2 regions of the Arthrobacter sp. BPSS-3 genome follow, and region 2 is predicted to be linked to the other one. Evidence: riboswitches for the same ligand, from Rfam matches in the RefSeq annotation. Region 2 holds a riboswitch; the other holds the start of a gene.
The links. A riboswitch is a leader RNA that binds a small molecule or an ion and turns the genes downstream of it on or off. The one in region 2 is predicted to bind cyclic di-AMP.
Positions count from the first base shown of each region.

Region 1: linked by a shared signal. The riboswitch ahead of ACFVY3_RS17065 (hypothetical protein) and the one ahead of ACFVY3_RS04795 (NlpC/P60 family protein) in region 2 are both predicted to bind cyclic di-AMP.

Region 1 is NZ_JBIMMV010000016.1:8,041-15,137, reverse strand. It holds gene ACFVY3_RS17085 (hypothetical protein) at 1-1,095, shown strand, start outside; gene ACFVY3_RS17080 (GDCCVxC domain-containing (seleno)protein) at 1,179-1,298, shown strand; gene ACFVY3_RS17075 (YnfA family protein) at 1,357-1,698, opposite strand; gene ACFVY3_RS17070 (VIT1/CCC1 transporter family protein) at 1,878-2,978, opposite strand; cyclic di-AMP (ydaO/yuaA leader) riboswitch at 3,666-3,856, shown strand; gene ACFVY3_RS17065 (hypothetical protein) at 3,863-4,645, shown strand; gene ACFVY3_RS17060 (hypothetical protein) at 4,992-5,480, shown strand; gene ACFVY3_RS17055 (vitamin K epoxide reductase family protein) at 5,765-6,436, opposite strand; gene lspA (signal peptidase II) at 6,665-7,097, opposite strand, start outside.
Region 2 is NZ_JBIMMV010000002.1:377,331-384,427, reverse strand. It holds gene ACFVY3_RS04820 (DUF5671 domain-containing protein) at 1-1,174, opposite strand, end outside; gene ACFVY3_RS04815 (hypothetical protein) at 1,171-1,626, opposite strand; gene ACFVY3_RS04810 (DUF5129 domain-containing protein) at 1,739-3,295, shown strand; gene ACFVY3_RS04805 (cupin domain-containing protein) at 3,380-3,757, shown strand; gene ACFVY3_RS04800 (dihydrofolate reductase family protein) at 3,767-4,393, shown strand; gene ACFVY3_RS04795 (NlpC/P60 family protein) at 4,448-5,209, opposite strand; cyclic di-AMP (ydaO/yuaA leader) riboswitch at 5,212-5,406, opposite strand; gene ACFVY3_RS04790 (hypothetical protein) at 5,540-5,791, shown strand; gene ACFVY3_RS04785 (DNA alkylation repair protein) at 5,820-6,470, opposite strand; gene ACFVY3_RS04780 (GNAT family N-acetyltransferase) at 6,511-7,026, opposite strand; gene ACFVY3_RS04775 (FAD-dependent oxidoreductase) at 7,023-7,097, opposite strand, start outside.

The DNA of each region.
Region 1 (7,097 bases), on a different contig from region 2:
GCAGCGCACAAAGCGCAGGCCCGCCTCACGGCAGACCGCAGCGCCGCGCACGCGGCGCTGGCACCGGTAGATAAAGACCAGTGGTGGGACAAGGCACAGCCCCACGATATGGCCACGGCCCACGCCGTCGCTGAAGGCTGGAAAGACTACGACCCGACCGCCCTCGCGGCCTCGGAAAAGATCCGGCAGGAAGTGCTCACCCGCTACGGCATCGACACCCACGACGTCGGAGCGGACGCCGGATATCTGGAATCAGGGATCCAGACCATCACCACGGAAAAGGCACGTCAGGACGAATTGGAACGCAGCCAGGAAGAGGCGCGCAAGGCGGCCGCCGAACACAAGAAAGCCATGGGCCTGCTCGCCGCGGCCCGCGCCGAAGAACTCCGCGCCCAGGCCGCGACACTTGCCCGAGAAATGGAACGCCACCAGGTGCCGGCCGAATACCTGGCCAACCCCGAGCTGGCCCAGGCATTGCAGACTGCACACACCGCCAAGACACCCACAGCGGTAGCAGCAGCGGACGCCATCGTGAAGGAACGCTTGTTCCTCATCGGCAAGGACGGCATCAACGGTCCCGACATCGACCAGCTGCGCAAAGAAACCAACGCGAACGTCAACGGCGCCGGCGACGCGCACTTTCAGGATCCCGCGTTCGTCCAAGCAGCCAAGGACATGTACGAAGCCAAACTCCTGGCAGAGGGAGGCTTCACAGGGTCCGAACGGACGCCCGTGGAACAGCGTTACGAACGAGCCGAAAAGGAACTGTTCGCCCGCCTGGAAAGCGTCGGCCGCGAGATCGAGAACCGCGTCGCCGGCAACAACAGCAGCCGACTAAAAGACCAAGGCCTGAAAGCAGGGAGCACGGCGGGAACCGACTACGGCTCAGCGGAACGCCAGGAAGCTTTCGCCGCATCCTTGGCCGGCACCGGAGCGAACGAAACCCAAGTCCGAGGGCGGGCCGCTGCGGAACGCAGCGAGGGGACACACCCGAGCGCAGCCGTCACCATGGGCAAAGGCGCAGCCAAAGCCAAAAAGGCCCCCGCGGCGGCAACATTGGGTGCTGATCGCGCTAAGAGCGGTCCCTCCCGCTAAGCAGTTTCCCGGCCCGGCCGGCCTGGCCATCATCCACCGACGGGCCGCTATGGCCGCCGAGTGCAGACCAGCTCAGCGGGGCCCTGACCTGTCTGGCCTGCGGAAGCCTTGAGACGCGGGACATGCCGACGGAATCGTGCGTGTATTTCTACCGGCGTGCCGCTTGCGGGGTCACCAGCAAGCCGAAAACCGGGGACTGCTAAGTCGTCTCCTCCTACGGCGACACCAGATGCCCTCCGATGCAATCCTCCTGATCGGTTGCTAGGAAGCGGTCCCGCGGGGAGCGAACATGATCACGGCCACCCCCACCAGACAGATCACGGATCCGATGACGTCCCAGCGGTCGGGCAGGAACCCGTCGAAGACCATTCCCCACACCAGGGACCCCGCGACGAACACGCCGCCATACGCGGCCAGAATCCGTCCAAAGTGCGCGTCAGGCTGCAAGGTCGCAACAAAACCGTACAGACCCAGGGCAATGATCCCGAGACCGGCCCACCACCACGCACGGCCCTCCCGAACGGCTTGCCACACCAGCCAGGCACCGCCTATCTCGGCGACAGCGGCCAAAATAAACAGCAGAACGGACTTGGCAATCGTCATGAACCTCATCATGCCGCACGTTTGGAGACAGCCCGCGCCGGCCGGAAATCGTCAGGACTACGAAGCAGGTCCGTTAGCTAAGCACAGGCCCCACAGCGACCATCCCTCAGCGGCCCAGCCGTGTGGAAGCGCCCTGACATTCCGGGCCGTCCGACGGCTGCCCGGCTCTGCTGTGCCGCCTATGCCGTGCTGGTTCCGAACAGCATCCCGAGCAGGTACGTGACGGCCGCGGCGCCGTAACCGATGGCGAGCTGGCGTAGCGCCATTTTCAACGGAGCCCCGCCGGAGAGCAAGGCAACAATTGCGCCGGTGGTCAGCAGGGCCAGGCCGACGATAATGCCGGCGACGATGAGCGCGGTGATGCCTTCGAGTCCGAACAGGTAGGGGAGGACGGGCAGGATGGCGCCGGAGGCGAAGAACAGGAAGCTGGATGTGGCCGCGCCGAGGCCTGTGCCGACGGCTTCGTGTTTGTCGTGGTCAGGGGAAGCCACGATCGGTTTCTCGTGTGGGTTCTGCAGCGTCTCGGAGGCCTTGGCGTTCGCTTCGTCTTCTGCCATGCCCCGGGCGCGGTAGAGCAGGGACAGTTCGTTGGCGTCGGCGTTCAGGTGCGGTAGCCGCGCGTGTGCGTCCTCATTGGGCGTGGAGGCTTCGAGGAGTTCGCGCTGGGAGCGGACGGAGACGTATTCTCCGGCTCCCATGGACAGGGCGCCGGCGAGTAGGCCGGCGACGCCGCTGAGGAGGACCACCGCGTTGGATGCGCCGCTGGCGCTGATGCCCATCACGAGGGAGAGGTTGCTGACGAGCCCGTCGTTTGCGCCGAAGACGGCGGCGCGGAAACTTCCGGAGAGCCTGTTCCTGCCCCGTGTGGCGAGTGCACGGACGATTTCCTCGTGGATCTGTTCGTCGGCGGCCATGGTGTCGGTGGCGTGGGCATCGCGTGCGTACGGTGAGCGCGCTTCGGCACGCTGGGCCAGGGCGAGGACGAACACGGATCCGAAGTGGCGGGCAAGGAAGCCGACGAACCGGGTACGGAGGCTTCCGCGGCGGGCCTTGCCGACTTTATCGCCGAGCAGGTCCAGCCAGTGCTGTTCGTGCCGGGTTTCGGCTTCGGCCAGGGCCAGGAGGATCTCCCGTTCTTCCCCACTTCGGCGTCCGGCAAGGTCCCGGTACACGCCTGCCTCGGCCCGTTCGTCGGCCAGGTACTGGCGCCAGCGACGAAGATCCGCAGGACTGGCGCTCCGGGAAGTCGGTGTGGTGTGTGTCGTGGGCAGGTTCGTCATGGTCATCCTCGAGGCAATACCCTTGACCGGACCCATAATTTCGGGGGAGCTCCGGTCAGAGTGGTGTCTGACCGAAGGTCTCGCTCGCCCGGCACCTGCTAGCCGGGTGGCGCACCGGGCAACCTGTAGGAGGATGCCAGTATGTCGATGCGCCGCTGCGTCCGCGATGCGCGGACGGTGGGAACTACTCCCCTTCGATAAGACAAGTCTTCCATATATCCGCCGCAGATTCATGCGTTTACATGTTTTTCGGATTGCCGAAATTTCGTCACCTGGAAGGCCTCCAGGCGTCATTTCGGTGTGCCGTGGGATTCTTTAGGGCCAGGCGGAAAGTGACCGCTAGCGTAACCAATGACGGCCGTGAGCCGTACCAAATATTGTCCGTGAAACGGATGGTCGTGGCGCACTTTTGGGACGACAGAAGGATGGTCCGGTCAGGTGGCCTTCCGCGGGTACAAGCAGTGGGGGAGTGTCCGGGGTCCACGGAAGTGAGGCACTCCTCTGTCAGCAGATGCAAGTCCCAGCAGGCAGCCCGTGACTTGAAAAGAAGCTTGGGTTGGCCGCCCCCTCTGCCCGCCTGCACGTAGGGGCTGTGACATTTATCCCGTCGCGTTATCAGAATGTGACAATCTTCTCTTACTTGCGGTACGGTCGGTTCCGTGCCGATTCTCTCCAAGGGCGGCACTCCCGGGTTGATTGCCTAACTCTGCCGCTGCCGGGGATCCGTTCGCAGAATTCGTCCGGCAGAGACGGGGAAACCACGTTTGGCCTGGTTCAGGCCTTGGGGTGAAGCCGCGCTACTGCATCTGCAGGAGTTGCGGCCGGGTGACTCCCATCCGAATCCGACAGCTAACCCCGCAGGCATTGGGAGAGGCTACTTTGTCATGTCCACACGCGTTCATGGCCGCCGGCGCGCGGTTACCGTCCACACCAGTCCGCTCGCGAAGATTTCCAAGTCTGCCGCAGACAACTTTGGCGGAGCGGGACGGCAGGCCGCCGTCCTCGCCGTTGCTTCAGGCCTAGTTTTATCCAGCGGTATCGCTGCCCAGGCCGCCGAGGCTCCGGCCCAGCAGGACGCGGCACTGCCCTCAACGCAGGAAGTGACCGCCCTGGCGTCCGCTCCGCTCAGCGCCGACGCCAGCGTTCGGATATCCTTCGAACGCCCGGCCGTCACCACTACCCCCGCACCGGTCATCGAAGCGCCGGCGGCTGCCGAAATCCCTCAGCCCACACCGGCGGTCAAGACACCGGCCGCCACGACACCGGTGGTTAGTGCACCGGTGGCAGCGCCCAAGGTCACCGTTCAGGCGGCACCGGCGCCGGCCGCTGCCCCTCAGGCAGCGGGCGGAGTCAACGCCACCATGCTTTCGGCCGCCTACGCGCAGCTGGGCCTTATCCAGGACTGCACCCGCCTCGTCGAAAAGGCCTTGGGCGCAGCAGGCATCCCTGTAGGCGACATTGGCCCTATGGCGTTCATGAATTACGGCAAGACGGTTGGCACCCCGGCCCCGGGTGACATGGTTGTTCAGTCCGGACACGTTGGAATCTACGCAGGCAACGGCCAGGTCATCAGCTCGGGCATGAACGGCAAGAACCAGACGGTGGTTCATCCGCTGTCGTGGTTGACCGCAACGGGGCCCGTCACGTTCGTACGCGCCGGCGCCTAGAGACACCAGCGCCAACGGGCCGGTGAGTCGCTGCCTTGGGGGTAGCGCGTCACCGGCCATTGGCATACCGCCCTCCGGTTGGTAAAGGCCCGCCGCCGGTGCGGGGACGGTGCCAAAGTCCGGACGGCCCGGATGCCGTTGCCGAAAGCCGCACTGCAGATTTGGATGGCGATTGTTGTTGGTATGTAATGTTGATCCCAATGTCTGAAGCACTAGATGGCGCTCTCCGGGGCGCGGAGTTGTTTCCCGGAGCCAAGGCCGCCGAAGCTGCAGGAACCGCTTTGGATCCGCAGTCCGGCTCGACTCCGGGTCCGGTCCGGTTTGCCCGAGCAGGGTCGGTGGGGCCGTGAAGTCATTCTTTTCTTTTCTACGGAGGAACCGGACCAAGGCCTGGGTGGTGGCCGTAACGCTGCTGTTGGTCTTCTACCTGGTGGTGACATTCCAGCGTTCCGCTCTCCTGCTGATGGATACCAGTCCTCTGGCCAACGTCCTTGGCGCGGCGTACTTGGTACTCCCGGCCATCGGTGCCTGGGCACTGTTCCGTGAACTTCTGTTCGGTGCCCGCACAGAACAGATGGCGCGGGCCCTTGAGGCCGAGGGGGGTCTGCCCGTAGACAATCTGCCGCGCACACCCGCCGGACGCATCGTCCGTGCCGCGGCGGACCAGGAATTCGAAAAGTACCGGGCCGAAACAGAAGATGCTCCGGGGGACTGGCGTTCCTGGTTCCGGCTCAGCTGCGCGTATGACGCCGCCGGTGACCGCAAGCGTGCCCGCTCTTCAATGCGGGATGCAGAGCGGCTGTACCGTTTCCCCGACACCGGAGCAACGATATAGGGGTGAACGCCCGGCGATTTCGCGGTCCATCGTGTCCGCCGACTATTTGCTGTAGCGGACCCGAGTTATCCCACGGGGACGCCGAGCGGGCAACCGCATGGCCCTACGGTGAGCTGCCGGGGGTGCTCCTGCTCGTGGGCAGCCTGGCCCGGCGCAAGCGCGACGAGGCGCGAGGGTGCGCGGGCTCCGTCCGGTCCGCAGCCGTCGCCGGCATCCCGGAATTGGCCGCGTATAACGGGGCATGTTCGGGCCGTCGGACGCTCTACACCGGCCTGCGCTTCTCTTTAGAAGCCTGACGTGCCGATGAAAACCTGGATGAAGGCGAAGAAGATGCTGGCCATCACGGCCGTGTAGAGCAGCGCCGTGATGATCCAGCCGGAATCGCTGAGGATCCTGCCGGCGCCTGCAGGTACCTTGATGATTCCGTGTGTGATGTTTCGGGCCGTTACCCACACGACCAGCGGGATCATCACGGCCCAGACTGTCATGCAGAGGGGGCAGAGGATGTGGATCGAGTACAGAGCCTGGGACCACAGCCACACCACAAAGGCAAAGCCGAGTGTGACGCCGGTCTGGAGCCCCGCCCAGTACCAGCGGGCGAAGCTCGCCCCGGAGAGCATTGCCGCGCCAATGGTGACGATGACGGCGAAGGCGACGATTCCAATAAACATGTTTGGGAAGCCAAAAACGGAACTTTGCCAGGTCTGCATGACCTGGCCGCAGGAAATCCAGGGGTTGATGTCGCAGGCGGTCTTGTAGGCGGGGTTTTTCAGTGCTTCGAGTTTTTCCAGCACCAGGGCGCCGGAGGCCAGCCAACCGATGGCCCCGGCGATGACCAGGAGCCATCCGAACGGCTTGTCGCGGGTCATTCGGGGTTGATCCGGTTGGGTGCTGTTGTGCGTATTGACGTCGTCGGCTAACTTCACATTCCCGGCGGAATCGGTGGTGCTGGTCATAGGAGGTGGTTTCCTTCCAGATCGGTCGTCCCGGCGCGTGGTGTGGACAGGGTTGAAGCCGCCGCCGTTGGAGGACCGGGGGAGTACGTCGCCTTGTGGTCCGCGCTGGCGCTGGGGATACCGGCGGTGCTGACCGCCCTGCCTGCACTGGATCGCCCCAGCCGTCTCCTCTTCCCCCATTTACCCCGGAACGGATCATCCGGGCGAACGGTGAACGGCAGCAGGCGGTTAATCGCCGGTCCGTGTTTGCGGGGACCGTAGGGTGCCAAGGATCAACAGGGCTACTCCAGCGGTGACGAAGACGTCGGCGAGGTTGAAGGTGGGGAACCAGCCGCTGTGAAGGTAGTCCACGACACCGTCCCCGTCGAGCCGGTCAATGAAGTTCCCGGCGGCTCCTCCGAGCAGCAGGACAGCTCCTGCCCGGGAGAGTCTGGTCATGGCAGGAGCGGAGGAGAGGGTGTACCAGGTCAGGGCTGCGATGATCAGCCCGGTGGCGGCGATGACGATCCAGGGTGCCAGGTCCGCGCCGAGGCTGAACGCGACACCGCGGTTATAGAGCAGCCGGATGCTGATTGGGCCCAGGTCGGTCGTTGTGCCGTTGGAAAGCACGGCTTCGGCCAGAGCCTTAACGGTGAGGTCGGCCCCGGCAAGGAGGGCTGCC
Region 2 (7,097 bases):
CGTGTTGCTCACGGGGCCGCCACGTGCGCCACCAGACCAGGCCGCCCACGGCGAGCGAACTGATCCCGCCCAACAGCAGGGTCAGCGCACTCCCGCCGCCGGGTCCCGCGCCCGGTGGCGTCTCCGCCAACGGGGACACCGCCAGGGAGAGCGCGGCGTTGAGCACCACGCCGATCCCGGATGCGGCGGCGGCCAGCGCCACCCCTGAGGTGATCAGGGTCCCGGCCCGCCGGACCCGGGGCGAACGGCCGCGCGCCGCCGCCCGGTGGTACCGCCAGACAAGGGCGCCGACGGCGGTGGCGGCGAGCGCTGCGCCGAGGGAAGACAGCAGGCCGGTCAGCGTCTCGGTCCGGTCGAACGCGAGCCGCAGCAGCACCAACAGCACCGTCCCGGCACCCCCGAGCGCCAGCAGTCCGGCGGCGAGGACGCCCGCCAGCAGCAGGGCCACGTCGGCGAAGCCGCCCCTGAGCCTTCGGGCCCCGCCGCGGAACCAGTGCCACCACCACACCAGCGCTCCCCCGGCGGCCCACACCGTGTTCCCCAGGACGGCCCGCCACCACGGGTCCGCGGCGCCGGTCAGTTCCATCGAGCCGCGCAGGGCGACGTCGAACAGCCCGGAGAGGGCCGCCACCGCCGCGCCCGCCCCGATCGCCAGCCCCGCCGTCGTTCCGATGACCCCCGGTACCTGCGCGAGCGCCAGGGGCCCCTTGGCCGGGTGCCGCCACATCCACCGGTGCCACACCCACACCAGGAACCAGGTGACCCCCACCGCGAGCGGCGGACGCCACTGCGGCTGGGGCTCCGTGACCAGCGACGACGCCGCGGCCAGGAGGGAGGTGGTGGAGATCAGCAGCGACAGCGTATAGAGGGCGCTGACATAGAGACCCCACGACGGCGCCGCACGTTCGGTCTCCGCACCCAGGCGGCGCCACACCAGCCACCAGAGCAACGCAGCCAGCGGCCCGCCCACGAGTGCGAACGCCAGGGACAGCGCCAGCCCGGCGATCCCTTCACCGGCCAGGAGCTGCCCGGCGGTCAGTGCGCGTTCCAGCAGGCCGGCGGCCCCGTTGGCGGCGATCACCACCAGGGCCGCCAGCAGGACGTACACCACCAGCCGGCGGACCTTGGCCTGGGCGGTACTTCCGGCGGGAAGCCGGACCGGCGTTGTGGTCATTTGACCGGTGTCCCGCCGGTGCAGGCCTGCAGGCTGTAAGGAAGGTCGTCGATGAACCAGCCAGTGCCGGAGCGCACCAGCACGAATACCCCGTCCTCGGTGAATTCGGAGGGACCGAAGGGGCCTTCCCCGGCGGGGTGGACGATGGAGACCCGCACGGTGGCGGTAGGCCCCCGTTCCGTGGAGCCCACCAGCACCACCCGGGCCGCCTGAACCGTCCCGAAGTAGCCCGTGCACCGGGACTTGGCGTTCCCGGTCAAGTAGCCCTGCGCCGCCGTCAGGTCGCCCTCCACCACGGCCTTGCTGTATTGCTGGACCACGCCGGAGGGAGTGCCCGGGTCCAGCGGACGCGGCTGTCCGCGCAGCAGCACGGCCCCCAGGGCCGCGACGATCAGCAGCACGATGGCCGCGGCGATGCCCACGAGGACCCGGTCCGGCTTCGGCTGGCTCATGCCGACAGTATGCGAGGACCACCCGCACCGGTCATGGTGTCTTTGGACCCTTTCAGCCCGGCCGGTCCGCCGCGAGTCTGGGACAACACGCCTTCTGCAGATGGTGGGACCGATGGGGACCTTTACCGCCGCCAGGTTTGCCGCGTTCCTGGCACTCGCCGCGGCCCTCGCCTTGGCGCTCGTTCAGGGACCCGCCGTGACCGGAGCAGTCGTCGCGGCACCGGCTGCGGCGATCGTCACGGGCACCACCACCGCCGCCGGCCCCACGGGAGAAGTCCGCACAGACCTAGTCCGCGCCGGCACCACGCCCACCGACGTCGTCGTCGTAGACCGGGCGGGCGTCCTGGACCTCGCCACGCTCCTGCCGGCGGTCCGGCGGATCGAGTTCTACCAGCCCACCAAGGTCGCGGTCTACACCTACAACGGCACGGCCTCGGACAACCTGAATGAGGAGGTGTTGCGCTACGCCCGGGCGGAGCACCCGGACTGGATCAGCCCCGACGGTCAGAAGTGGGCGGACGGGCTGTTCATTTTCGCGCTCGACCCGGTGGGCCGCCACGTCGGCACCTACATGGGTGAGGACCGGAAGGTCTCCCCCGGGGCACGGACGGACATCCAGGACGCGTCCAAGGACCTGCTCCGCGACGCGCAGTGGACGGACGGGACCATCGCCGGCATCCGCCGCGGCGCGGAACTGATCAACCAGCCCTGGTACCGCAGCACCGCGTTCCTCATCTCCCTGTGGATCGGCGCGGGACTCGCCGCCGCCGCAGCCGCCGCCGGGCTCCTGGTCCACTGGCGCACCCGGGTGGGGTGCCGCCGGGAGACCGCAAAGGGAGATGCCGCCTACGCCCGGGTGAGCATGGACCTGCCGGTCACCGAACTCAATGCCGGCACCATCCCCGCTGCCTCCCGCTACGGCGGCACGGTGCTGGAAAAGCACCGCAGTTTCCTCGGCCGGTACGACGCCGCGACGGCGCTCTCCAACCGGGTCCATGCCCTCACCCGACGGCAGCAAGGGAAACGCTCGTCCTTGGCGCTGGCCCGGCAGTTCGCGGACGCGGCCGCGGAACTGGACGCCCTGGATGACGTCATCTCCGACGCGAACGCGCTGCTGAACCGGAGCCCGCTCTGGCCCACCGCCTGGGACCGCCAGCTCGCTCCCTTTCGGCGGGATCTGGCCGGCATCGAGGACCTCCTCCGCAAGAGCCACGGCGCCGGCGACTCGGCCACCGCTGCCGCGCTGCGGTCCTTCCGCGACCGCAACCAGGGCGACATGGAGACCTGGACCGCGGACCTCGCGGGCGGCACCCTCGGCCCGGAGGATGCGCTGGACCGGCTCCGGGACGCCCGCACGGAACTGACCGAACTGCTGAACCGGCACGCGGAGACCGTGATCGAGGGTTTCGCCCGCACCGAACGGGAGGCGCGGCTGATGCGCCGGGAGATGGAAGAGGCCCGGTCCGGCACGGGCGGCAGGAAGCGGCCCGGCTACGAGCCCAGCATCCTTGGCACGGTCTACCCGTCCACCTATTTCTTCTCCGTTCCCGCGTTCTCCTCCGGTTTCACCACCGGGGTGACCAGCATCAATTCGGCCCGGGGCGGCACCACGGGGTACGGAGTCAGCGGGGGCAGCTTTTCCGGCTCCGGAAGCTCCTCCGGCTTCTAGGAAATCCTTATCGACAACCCCTGCGCAAGCGAGGATCGTAGGCCTTGTCCGTAGTTACCATTCCCTAAGGAAAGAGGCAGAGCGATGCCTGCTGTCGCTGTTTCCCAATTGCAGGTGAAGTCCCATGACATGCCGGACGAAAAACGCCGCCCGGACAAGACCGAGGTGGATATCGTCACCCTCGACGACTACACCATCGGCCGTTTCACGTTCCAGCCGGGCTGGCGCTGGTCCGACTGCATCAAACCGGTGGTCCACACCGAAATGTGCCAGCTAAGCCACGTCGGCTTCTGTGTTTCCGGCAGACTCACCGTCGAGACCACCGACGGCAACCGGGCGGAAATCGCCGGCGGCCACTCCTACACCATCCCGCCGGGGCACGACGCGTGGGTCGAGGGCGGGGATCCGTTCGTGGGGATCGAATTCGTCAGCGCCGCGGGCTACGCGAAGCCCGGCGGATAGGGCGGATCCTTGCGGAAGATCATCCTGTCCTTCCAGGTCTCCCTCGACGGCTTCATGGAGGGCCCGCACGCGGACCTCAGCTGGCACCGGGTTGATGCCGAACTGCACGAGCACTTCAACGACCAGTTGCGCACCATGGGCGCCTTCCTCGACGGCCGGATCACCTACGAGCTGATGGCCGGGTTCTGGCCCACGGCGGACCAGGACCCGGACTGCCCGCCCGCCGTCGCGGACTTCGCCGCCATCTGGCGGGAGATGACCAAGTACGTCTACTCCCGCACCTTGCCGAAGGCCGGCTGGAACACCACGGTGGTGCGCGACGTCGACGCCGGGCAGGTGCGGGCGCTCAAGGCCGCCCCCGGCGGCGACCTGGCCCTGGGCGGGGCGGAGCTGGCCGATTCCTTCCGCCGGCTCGGGCTGATCGACGAGTACTGGATCTACGTCCACCCCGTGCTGGTGGGCCGGGGAACGCCGCTGTTCAAGGCCGCCGCCGCGCCAACCGACCTGACGCTGCTGGAGACCCGGACGTTCGGCAATGGCGTGGTCCTCCTGCGGTACGCGGCGAATCCCGACGCGACGGACCAGAGCGCAGACGACAAAACCTCAGACAACGAAACCGGCGCCCGGCAGCCGTGAGGGGCTGCCGGGCGCCGGCCCGGTACTGCTGAACGTTGCTGCTGAACGCGCGGGCTAGGCCCCGGCGCGGACGAAGGTCACGCCGCCGGTGGCGGTCAGCCAGGACAGCGGGTGGACGATCGTCTGGTTGGAGCCGTTCATGCCGCCGCTGATCGCCTGGCCGTTGCCGGCGTAGATGGCGACGTGGCCGGACTGGACGATCATGTCGCCCGGCTGCGGGTCGGAGACGACCTTGCCGTAGTTGAGGAACTGCTGCGGGCCGAGGTCGCCCACCGGGATGCCTGCGGCGCCGAGCGCCTTCTCCACCATGGCGGTGCAATCCTGCGTGATGCCGATCTGGCTGTACGCGGCGGAAAGCATGGCGGCGTTGACGCCACCGGCGGGGGCGGCGGCCGGAGCCGGAGCCGGGGCGGCGGCCTGGACGGTCACCTTCGCCACCGGGGCGGCCGGGGCCTGGGCCACGGGGGCCTTGGCAACGGCGGGCGCGGCGGCAGGTGCCGGAGCCGGGGCCTCGACGACGGGCGCCGGGGTGGTGGCCACGGCCGGGCGGTCGAAGCTGATCTGCACGGCGGAGTCGGCGGTCACCGGGGCGGTAACCTTGCCGGCGACGTCGGCGTGCGAGACGGGTGCGGATTCCCGTTCGGCGGGGACGTTGCCGGCGGCGTTGGCCGCCATTCCGCTGGTCAGGACCAGGCCGGAGGCTGCGAGGACGACGGCGGCCTGCCGGCCCACGGTGCCGGTCGCCGCGGCGAAGGCGGCACCCCGACCGGTGGTTGCGGTGGTGCCGGGGCGCGCGTCAGTAGAGCGTGAAGTCATGATGTACCTCTCCCAAAGCCTGCGAGGTGAGCTGTCGGATTCGGATGGGAGACACCCGGCCGCGGGTCCGTCTGGGCGGACACTGCGCGGCTTCACCCCAAGACCCGCCCGTGGGCAGGTCGCGATTGGTTTCCCCGTCTCTGCCAGCTGGTTGCGAGGATGCCCTGGACCGCGGCAGAGTTAGGCAATCGGTCCGGGGGTGCCCGTCTCGGAAACCAACGGGCACCTCTCCACGGTAACGGCTAACCTCCCGAATGTCACATTAAGGTAACGGCGGAGGCGTCCCGGCGGGGCTACGATGATCCCACCATGTCCCGAGCGGAGGATCCGATGAATCCCCATTGTGTCGCGATCTGCCAGCTGAGCGATCAGCCGCAGGAAGACTTCGACGTGAACACCGAGCTGCTGGTTCTCGAGGGGAAGGAGATCCACGTCGCCACTTGGGATGCCGAGCCGCGCGACGGCGGCTTTGACCTGCACGTGCTGAACGACAGGGTGGACGCGCTGGGCTTCATGGTGGTGACGGACTGGGAGTTCCTGGACGGCAAGGCCTACGCCGTCGTCGAGCGCCGCCCCGCCTGAGTCCCGCCGCTTCGCGCACCGGATATCACTAGGCTTCTCCGCCCGCTTCCCGTTCGACGCGCTCGACGGCGGCCCTCACGATCTCCGCCGCCCTGCCGTCCCGGCCGCCGTCCGCCGTGCCGTCCGCAGTGCCGTTGGCCAGGGCCAGAACCGCCCGGCGCCGGAACCGCGCCCAGTCCCCGGCGCCCTTTCGGAGTTCCCGCAGCGGAGCCAGCAGGGCCGCGCGGCGAAGCCAGGGGTCGGGATCGCCCAGCCACCGGTCCAGGACGGCCTCGGCGCGGGCCCGGGCCTGCCCGCCCAGCCCGGCGATGAGCGGCCCCACCACGTCCACCGCCAGCGGGTCCGCGAGGTCGGGCAGGTGCGCGCCGCGGAGGAAGCCCTCGATCCGGGTCAGGTCCGAGTTGTCCAGGTGCCGCAGGGCCGACTGTAGGAGCACGACGGCGGCCAGGCGGCGCTCGAACACGGGCACGGCCCACAGTTCCGAACTGAGCGCGGTGAGACCGTCCCGGTCCAGTTGCCGGTGCCGGCGGAGCGCGTCGCGGACGGTGCCCCGGACGGCGCCAACGGAGGCGCCGTAGACCGAGAGCCCGGGCCCGAAGCGGTCCTGCCCGGCCTCGGCGCGCTGCCAGGAACTCTCACGCTGCAGTGTCGCGTCTATGAAGTCACCGGCCTCGCTCACCGTCCCATTCTTCCGCACCGGCCGTGGGCCCCGTGTCCGGCTAGTGGTCCGGGCTGCGGTACTCCATCAGGACGGTGTCCCGCCACTGCCCGGCGAGCGGCCCATAGGACATCAGGCCAATCCGGCGCCGGGTTCCCACCACGGTGAAGCCCAGGCGTTCGTGCAGGGCCAGGGAGGCGGTGTTCTCCGGGAAGATAGTCGACTGGATGGTCCAGATGCCGGCCTCCCGGCAGCGGCCGATGAGCTCCGCGAGGAGCCGGGCACCGTGGCCGCGGCCCCGCGCGGCGGCGGCGAGGTAGAGCGAGTGTTCCACCACGCCGCGGTAGACGGGGCGTGAGGACACCGGCGAGACGGCTGCCCAGCCGAGCACGGCGCCGTCGTCCTCCAGCACCAGGCGGACGTCCGGACGGCGTCCGGCGTCGAAGCTCTCCCAGGACGGCGGCTCCGCCTCAAAGGTCGCGTGGCCGGTGGCGATGCCTTCGGCCCAGACCGCCCGGACGGCGGGCCAGTCCGCGGCGGTGAGATCCCTGATCCGGAGGCCCGCCCCGGCGCTCATCCGGCGTCCGCTTCACCGCTGCGCCCGTGCAGCAATCCCGTGGGAAAACCGAGGAGGACGGGCTCCGGTGC